Regions from separate parts of the Acidithrix sp. C25 genome, predicted to be linked through region 1. Evidence: riboswitches for the same ligand, from Rfam matches in the RefSeq annotation. Region 1 holds a riboswitch; the other holds the start of a gene.
What was found. Region 1 has a riboswitch for cobalamin ahead of ACIDITHRIX25_RS77085 (bifunctional adenosylcobinamide kinase/adenosylcobinamide-phosphate guanylyltransferase). Riboswitches for the same ligand answer to the same signal wherever they lie in the genome.
Positions count from the first base shown of each region.

Region 1 (4,526 bases):
CAAGGTCAGAGAGGCACTCGCCAAAACCGATCGTTTGAGCCAAGCGCTAGTTGGCGAACAATTGGGAACTCAGATTGAGAGAATCGTAGAAGCCTCCTTGGTGTCCGAAGACTATTTAAGTTATTTTGCCACCGTAATTTCCCCTGCGGTAAGGTCCGACTTTGGGTAGGAGCAAGATCTTCAAAATCTTTTTTAGTTTCGATCTTGATCTAACTCTAGAGCGCAAGGGTATCAACTAAAGGCCTTACTTGGGGTCTAAATCAATTGATCTTTTTGCAAATATTAGGATAGTTTTTTCCATCTCAGAGATGCGCCCAATGCTAGGAGAAATACCGACTCTAGGAGAAACAAAGCAATAAAGCCGAAGCTTTTTGCCACTAAAGAACTTCGGTGAGTATTTTTAGTTAGATAAGGATCATTTGGATTCGGGATAAATATGGATTCGGGAAACCAATGGTCTCGGCGCCAAAAGCTTTTAGCAGCTATTGCTTTTAGATGGTGCTTTTGTTCTGGAAGCTTCTTGCAGCCTCAATGAAGCGGCTCGCAGCAACTGGGTATCTTCCAAGGTGGAGATGAAGATAGCTAGCGTACAAGGTTGGGGATGCGAAACAGGAGATCGGCGAGTCGTCTGAAATGAGCGATTGAGTCTCGACATCGATCCTAGAGTAGTGAAATTCATGGCCGTAGATCGTTGATCCAGCCTCAAAGAGTAGGTTCTCGACGGTGGCCGTCGCTTTTTTGTAGCCTAGGGTTAGTTTTTTTGTCATCGCGCATTTGCAATCTAGGAGTCCGATTGACGGGATCTCGTCGATTGCTTGGGTGAGCCACATCAAACCACCGCATTCAGCCCATATCGGCATTCCATCGAGATGTCGTCTTTGAAGTTCCAAAGATAGGCCAGCGCTGTTTGTGATCTCTCTTGGGTAAAGTTGAGGAAATCCTCCAGAGGCTATGAGTCCAACTGCATCTTTAGGGAAGGCCTCTCTTGAGGGATCAAATGGAACGATTTGGCCGCCAGCTTCATTGATCAGGTCGATATTTTCTTGGTACATAAAGGAAAATGCCGCTCCTATGGTCATGGCAATCGGTAAGGGTTTTGACCTTGGGGCCAAATTCCTTGGCGCCGCTAAATGAGCACCAAGTGCTTTATCCTTGAGCCGAAGTTGGCTCGGTCGAGCCACTGACGTTGATTTCTCTAAGATCTCTTCGATGTTGATGGATTGGCTGAGGCGATCGGCTATTTGGTCGATTTGGGTCGCAACCATTTCTAAGCGCTCGAGGGCTGGTATAAGACCTAGGTGGCGCGATTCTAGATTCGGGAGCGAACCATAGGGAATATGCCCAAAGCATCTGATTCCCAGGTTGCTAAAGGCACCATCCATCAGCTGTTGATGGCGGGAACTCTTGGTCTTATTGACTATCACCCCAATTATATTGGAGTCGCCACTGGCCTTTCTTGCATGCTCGATAAATCCAGATGCTTGGGCCCCAATGGATTGAGACTGACCCCTGCCGTCTAGGACTAAGACTATCGGTAAGTTCAAGATTTTAGATATCTCGTAGGTTGAGTGGTGTGATCCTAACCTGGGGGGATCTCCTTTGATTGTTTTTTCGTCGATTCCTAGCTTGTCAGAGCCGTCGAAGAGTCCCATTACACCCTCTACGACAACGACGTCGTTGTCTTCGCATGCGCGATAAAAGGAGGTCGATACGCCATCTCTCCCCGTCATAAACGAATCCAAGTTGTAGCTTGGGCGTCCCGTTGCGATTTGATGATAAGAGGGGTCTATGAAATCTGGTCCAACTTTTGCAGCTCCGACTCGATAGCCAGCTTTTTTTAGTAAAGCCATTATTCCAATTGAGATAGATGTCTTGCCAACTCCTGATGCCGAACCAGCGATAAGGAATGATCTAAAGTCATTGTCTGGGATTTTTGTCTCCTGGGTCATTTTGATGAAGAATTAAATTGGCCGCAGTAATTTCGGGTCACCATCAAAACTCAATGCCTTTCTTTGCCCTGATTCCCTGGTCGTATGCGTGTTTGATCTTGCGCATTTCGGTAACAGTGTCGGCTATTTCTATCAACCCATCTGTTGCATCGCGTCCGGTGATGACAACATTTGTCTTTTTCGCGCGGTTTGTTATCGCTGAGATAACCTCATCTTCACGCACCCAATCGTACTTTATGGCGTAGGTAAGCTCGTCGAGAATTATCAGGTCGTAGTCGCCGCTGATAAGGAGGTCTCTAGCGACGCCAAAGGCGTGGCGTCCTTTAGCGGCGGTTTCATCAAGATCGGTCGATTCCCACGTGAAGCCATCCCCTAGGGTGTGCCACTCAATTCCCAGTGTGTCAGCAAGTTTTTTTTCACCGGTTTTGTATTTGCCTGACTTGATAAATTGAACGACAACTACTCGCCATCCACGCGCCCATCCACGTGACATGACTCCAAAAGCCGCCGAAGACTTTCCTTTTCCGTGACCTGTGTTTAGTAATACGATTGAATCTGCAATTCCCATACTTCTAAACGGTAGTATGAAATTGGAATTTCAGGGAAGTTGGGTGAAATGCCCGCGCTGTCCCGCAACTGTAACGTGGAGCATCGCACAGCAATGCCACGGATGAAAATCTCATCTGGAAGGTTGTGCGAAGGTGATGAAACGGAGCCAGGATACCTGATTTGACCTAAAAAATAGTTCGCGCCCATGGGGTCGCGAGATGCGAGGACATCTTGAAAGTAGATAAGGAACTGGTTGTATTCTTTGGAGGAACGCGATCAGGTAAGAGTGATATAGCCCAGAAGTGGATGGAGCGCTACGGTCAGCGCTGCACCTATGTCGCAACACTGGGCCAATCCAATGACATCAATGATCGTATTGCCAGGCACCAATCTCGGCGCGCCTATTGGATGTCAACTATTGAATTGGAGTCGGGAGATCAACTCGTCGATCTAATCGTCAATGCCACTAAACCACTTTTAATTGATTCAATAGGTACCTGGTTAGTGCGATACCAGGACTTTTGCGCTCCGATTGAGAGACTTTGTAGCGCTCTTGGAAATAGACATGTTCCAATCGTCGTAGTTGGGGAGGTCGTCGGTGCGGGCGTTCATCCTGAATCAACTACAACATTTGACTTTGTTGACAAGGTTGGTCTTTTGTCCGGTGAGATCTCCAACATAGCTGATCAAGCATTCTTAGTTGTCGCTAATCGTCTGATGTCTCTTGAGCTTCCATGGTGGAGCTGACCATCGGTCGTGATAGTTGACGATGAGAAGTTTTTTTGCATCACTTAGTTTTTTATCGATCTTTCCCACTCGAGGTCGCCTCTCCCGGGGATCACTTGCTGTGTTTCCGATAGTAGGGATGCTGCTTGGTTTGGTTATTGTGATCGTTTCTCTTTTGGTCCACCCATTTTTGGGTGTCATACCATTTGGTGGCGTCTTGGTTGGGGTAGATGTAGTTATAACCGGTGGGCTTCATTTGGATGGGGTGGCCGATTGTGGCGATGGTCTGATCGCGCCGTTGTCACGAGAAAAACGCCTCTTGGTGATGGCAGAGCCTCAAATCGGTGCCTTTGGTGCGATCACGGTCGGAACCGTACTTTTGCTTAGATTTTCATATCTGAGTTCATCTTTTGGCTTTGGCGCGTTGATCATTGGCGGTTATGGCCTCTCTAGGGCAATAATGGCTCTTTTGGTCATCTCCCAAAAGCCAGCTCGATCTAATTCGATGATTGGGGTCTTTGGTCTGACCAAGGAGTCAGAAACTAAATCGATAATGGCTGTTTTGATTGTAGAGGTCGTTGCAATTGTCGCCGTTATGACTCTTTTGGAAGGAGCAAGGCCGCTTGTTGGCATTGTTTTTGGCTCGCTGTTGGCTATTTTGGTTGTTTGGCGTGCGCGGTCTTGCCTAGGTGGAGTCACCGGTGATGTTCTTGGGGCTGCCGGGGTCGCCTTTGAGGTTGGATTTTTCCTAAGCGCTATTCGGTAGATTGGCGTCGTTAGTGGCTCCTCGCTGTTCGTTTGTCGCTTAATTTTTTGAGGATTTGTTGATTGTTTGAATCAGGTTGCGCCGTTTAGTCGTGGCCTAGGGGTTTGAGTTGGGATTTACGATGGTTTTTTATGCGAGACAGAAGAAGAAAATGGCCAAGGGCCTACGCATTAGGGTTGGAGCAAACTCTAGTGTTTCAAGGGCAATGGGAATAGTGGGTGGTTACCTTTTAGATTCCACAATTGGTGAATTGCCATCCCCAATTCATCCTTTGGTGCACTATGGTAGATACGCCAATTTTGCGCAAGAGATCTTTTGGAGCGACACCAAGGCGGGGGGCCTTCGTTATTTGGCTGCTCTAGCCGCTCCGATAGCCTTGTTCGGGTTGGTTCCAAGGGGATGGAAGAGGGAGACCTTTGCAACATACTTAGCACTTGGGCGCCGTTCTCTAGTTCAGCACGTGGAGGAGGTTCTGACTCATTTGGAGGCCGGTGATATCGCTCCTGCGCGACGGGCTCTCTCGATGGTCGTTGGGA
Region 1 is NZ_CAJHCI020000010.1:304,559-309,084, reverse strand. Features, by position in the region: gene cobI (precorrin-2 C(20)-methyltransferase) at 1-169, shown strand, start outside; gene ACIDITHRIX25_RS77095 (cobyrinic acid a,c-diamide synthase CobB) at 492-1,949, opposite strand; gene ACIDITHRIX25_RS77090 (cob(I)yrinic acid a,c-diamide adenosyltransferase) at 1,993-2,442, opposite strand; cobalamin riboswitch at 2,521-2,695, shown strand; gene ACIDITHRIX25_RS77085 (bifunctional adenosylcobinamide kinase/adenosylcobinamide-phosphate guanylyltransferase) at 2,730-3,245, shown strand; gene ACIDITHRIX25_RS77080 (adenosylcobinamide-GDP ribazoletransferase) at 3,268-3,990, shown strand; gene ACIDITHRIX25_RS77075 (CobD/CbiB family cobalamin biosynthesis protein) at 4,112-4,526, shown strand, end outside.

Region 2 (4,526 bases), on a different contig from region 1:
TTGACTTAGCTATCATCGCCATCGTGGCTCTACTTAGCATCATTGGCGCAGGACCACTCGGAAGGAGGCATGGCCTCGATGGCTTTACCCCATATGTAATGATGATCGCTGGCCTTGCCGGAATTGGTGCCGGAATGTCCTGGCGTGGAATAACGATCACCGCAATTGCAGGGGCAATTTGGGCCGTAATGCCTTTAGGAAGAGGAGCAATTATCTGGAATGACGAAGGGGGTTTTCTCCTTTGGCTCATATCAGGATCACTCGTCGCCGCCGCGTTACGCCTCTTTGCCACGCGGCTCGACCAAGCTGTAGCGGATCGGATCATAGCAGAACGAGCGGCAGAAAGAGCCGAACAAGAACATTGGATCCACGAGGACCTCATAGGTCTATGTGAAAGACTTGCACACGGAACCAGTGCGCCTGGAGATCGCCGGCTTGCCAGAAGAATCGCTGACCGTGCACGCGTTGGCGTTCTTGGGGATGCCCGATCCCATTCCGGAATAGTCGAAGGCCTCTCCGATCTACGCGACCAAGCCGTTCAGCTAGGAGCACGCCTTGAAGTCGTCCCACTCATAATACAAGAGCCACCGCTGACCATTACAGAAACCGCCCTGCGGCTGCTCGAGGGTTTTCTTGGCAACGCAGTTCATGACGGCGGAGCTACCGTCTGTGAACTAGCGGTAGAATCCGACCAAATGAGCCTCAACATGCACCTCTTGGGCCATGGATTGGGATTCGATCCAAGACACACCAAGTGGTCTCCACACACACACAATAAGACTAGTCAACGATGCCCGTTCGGTGAACTTGCAGATAAGCGTGCAAAGCGACCCTGATCTGGGAAGCCGATGGGAATTGAGATGGCAAGCATGAATCAACAATCGAGAGTTAAACACACTCAAGAGTTAAGGGACGATTGTGTCGGTAAACGTGCACTCGTGATCGACAACGACGCAACAGCCGCTCTCGGACTGAGCGTTGCGCTTGAACGTCTAGGAGTAAGCGTCGTCGCTGAGATCTCTCGGATTGAAGAGTCCGTTGACTATCCCGCCGAAATCGTCTGCTGCGACCTTGTTTTAAGTCGAGAAGGACGCGCGCTTCAAGGAGCCGCCGGCGTTGCTGAACTGGTTTCACAAGGTAGAAATATCCTAGCTCTTTCCAGTGTAGCTCGCGCCAACGAGGTGGGCGATGTTATCGGCGTTGGCGCACTAGGTTTTATAGACCGAGACAATTTAGACTGGGGGGACTTTGGCATTGCAGTTGGTGATATCAGCAGTGGCCAACGCCATCTTTCACGCTCGCTAGCGGCACGACACCTCTCCGACATCAATGATCGGCCCCTTCCCGGCAACTTTGAGCTCTCCCAAAGCTCGAAGCACTTACTTGAGGAACTCTTCGCCAAAGGCGACGAGGTTCTCAGGGCCATTCCCACCCAAGAGCTTGATGCCATAACAAGTCAAATTTGGTCAACGTGGTCGCGCCGTACGATCCGTTATCGGCTGAACCTTAGCAAGCGTTACCTTGAGCTTCTCCGTCGATTTCACGATGGTGCAAGCCCTGAAGCAATAGCCAAAGCTATGAATGTCTCGATCGGTACCGTCCATGCGGACCAAGATCGCATCAAAGCAGCCCTTCTTGCCACCTACGGAAAAGACTTAAGGCGAGAGGCTGCTTGTCGGCTCGTCTGGCAACTTGTCGACGGGCAACTGAGGTGGGGGGATAGAAGCGGTGAGTTAAAATGACATTGCAACTATCTGGATAATCCACTACTCCCTCCCCCAAACTAGATCAGCACTAAAAGAAGAAAAACTCTAGGGCAAAGATGTAAAACATTGCTCTGCCAATATCTAGCGACCAAACAAGAAGGTCACCTACCTAATCTTTAACCGTGGGGACCCGCCAGCACTACCGTAGAAATAGGCGACAGTACCGCTGACATAAGACTGCTCAAGGGGAATCTATTGGACTACTAGGTCTGTTACTTTTGACTAACTACCATGCAAACTTGCGAAGCCTCTGTGGGTTTCATCGCAATCAGGTTGCCTAAAGTAATAACTTCCCTCAGTTCAGCTATCTACCCGTTGCATTGAGGTCTAGATAAAAGAGTTAGACAGGCGCTGGCATGTCACCAATCCCGGCCTCAATAAATCCGTGGTACTAATCACGCCTTGGTGGAACCGTGAAACCCCCGATATCGCTTATATCAAAACCCACATAAGGCCCTTCGCTCAGACCAAGACAAAATAGTCAATTGGATACATTAGATCTTCAGGGTCAACGCCAAAAAGTCGTACTATCCAAAGCTTCAAGTCCCCAATAGATCAAATTACTGCCTTTAAAGATTTGCGCAAGCGCCTAGTGAATGGTATCGTCTCTACTACGTTGTCACGAGGTGCCCAAATCGGTCTTTGACCGAGGGAGAATCGGGAACTAGGTGAAACTCCTAGGCGGGCCCGCCACTGTAAACGGAGAGTCTATGTTCAATATGCCACTGAGAATTCCTCGGGAAGGCGAACAGTGACGTTTGATCCGCAAGCCAGGAGACCGGCCTCGATGATTTCGTAAACTACCCCTGGAAGCGGTAGTCAACCTTAAGGGTATAACTGTGTCACTTCTTTCGAGAGTAAAGACGTCACTAGAAAGTCAGCAGTTGTCAAAGACAACTCCAAACCAAAGATGGAAGCCCGAGACCTACGGTCTTGGAGCTATCTACGACCATGACCGAATCTCAAAACCTCGAGATCTGATCTGGATTTGGATGGCTGCGAACATCGGACTCGTTGCCGTCGTATACGGGGCAATAATGGCCGCAATGGCACTCGATCCCCTCCAAGCGATCATCCTCGCGATAATCGCGTCAATTGGATCATTCATTCCAGTTGGTCTACTGAGCATCTCGGGAAAACGTTACGGCGAACCCATGCTCGGCCTGTCCGTAAGAGTCTTCGGCAACAAATTCAACAAAGGACCCGCCTTCGCTAGTTGGCTCAGCCTATTGGGTTGGGAGACAATTACAGCAGTCATTGCGACCGAAGCCATCGAATCATTCCTTGGTAGCCACTCTTCTAGCCACAAAAATGAATTATCCATTCTGATCCTCACCGCCATAACAATTATCTCCTTATTAGCCAGTCGCCTAGGCCATAGAGCGATAGTCACTATTCAAAAGATCATTGCATGGATCTTCGGGTCAGCTACAGTCTTACTAATATTGGAAGTCGGTAACAAAACCGCCCTGGGCGTCTCTAATCAAGCGCATCCCGCGCCACTCACCTCAGTTTTGGCATCAGCCTCAATAATTGCAGCAAGTGGAGGGATTTCTTGGCTAAATGCAAGCGCTGACTATTCCCGATATCTTCGACGAACTGAACCTTCGTTTAAAGTAACGATTTACACAGCGCTGGGAGCTGGGATCCCATTTTCGATATTAATAATCTTTGGCTATCTGCTCGCCAAGTCGATTCCTTCGTTGGCTGGAAGTGAAAATCCAATACACGCTCTTGGCGTCTTACTTCCAACTTGGATGGTTGGCCCATATATCACACTGGCTATTGCTGGATTGATAGCCCAAATGATCCTTGGCCTTTATTCTTCGGGCCTAAGCCTACTGGCTCTTGGCATTCGGACCAAGCGCACCAAGACCGTGTTCGTTGATGCTGCTATAGTCGTCGCATTGGGAGCTTGGATTGTAACAAAACCAGGACCGATCCTTACAACCTTGGTGAGTCTGGTGGAACTCTTAGCTGTGCCAATTAGCTCATGGGCCGTCGTCTTTGCAATCGGAATCATTGCCGAAAATGGCTCCATGATCCAAAAAAGTGGTTTCATCAGTCGTTGGAATTCGTTCGTATCTTGGATTACAGGGACATTCGCAGGATTAGCATTGACCAACTCTTCGGTCTTTAGTGGCCCATTTGGCAATGGCACCATTGGAAAAGATAACTTAGGATTCGTAGTTGGCGCTATGGTAGCACTCGGGTTATATGTGACCGTAAGCACTTTGGATCGACACTTCAAAAAAGATAAAGAGCCCTTATCGGTTGTCGCCTTGACAAACGAAGCCCGACTCTGAACACCGAGCCGAGATAAAAAAGTCGAGTTAGAAAAAATCGAGTTAGAAAAAGTCAAGGCAATTGAGGTAAATGTGATCGGAATCCACATCAGACCTTCTCAGTCAAACATTTGGCCAAGGTTCTCTTGTCCCAAATAACCTCTATCAACTCTGGCTTCTTCTTCGGACAGGGACGTTTGGCAAGAAAAGTCAAATTCCAATTATCGTTTAACTCTCTGATTTGAAATGCAACTCTTCAATCTCAGCTTCCAAAAGTTCGAACCAATTGATAGCAAAAGCTAACTCGCAACCACCAGCATTAGTCATCCAGGTGGACCAAGATCCAAGGAGTAAATCAAAGGCACTACGTCATAGGCACTACGTCATAGGTGCTACGTCATAGGTGCTACGTTTTGCACAAGGAGCAAATACTTCCCAAAACTTGTGCCTCTCGGTCTATGTACGTATTATCAAA
Region 2 is NZ_CAJHCI020000004.1:90,089-94,614, forward strand. Features, by position in the region: gene ACIDITHRIX25_RS000000103230 (hypothetical protein) at 1-836, shown strand, start outside; gene ACIDITHRIX25_RS000000103235 (hypothetical protein) at 870-1,742, shown strand; cobalamin riboswitch at 2,374-2,567, shown strand; gene ACIDITHRIX25_RS000000103240 (purine-cytosine permease family protein) at 2,606-4,072, shown strand.
Region 2: another riboswitch for cobalamin. It lies ahead of ACIDITHRIX25_RS000000103240 (purine-cytosine permease family protein); the one in region 1 lies ahead of ACIDITHRIX25_RS77085 (bifunctional adenosylcobinamide kinase/adenosylcobinamide-phosphate guanylyltransferase).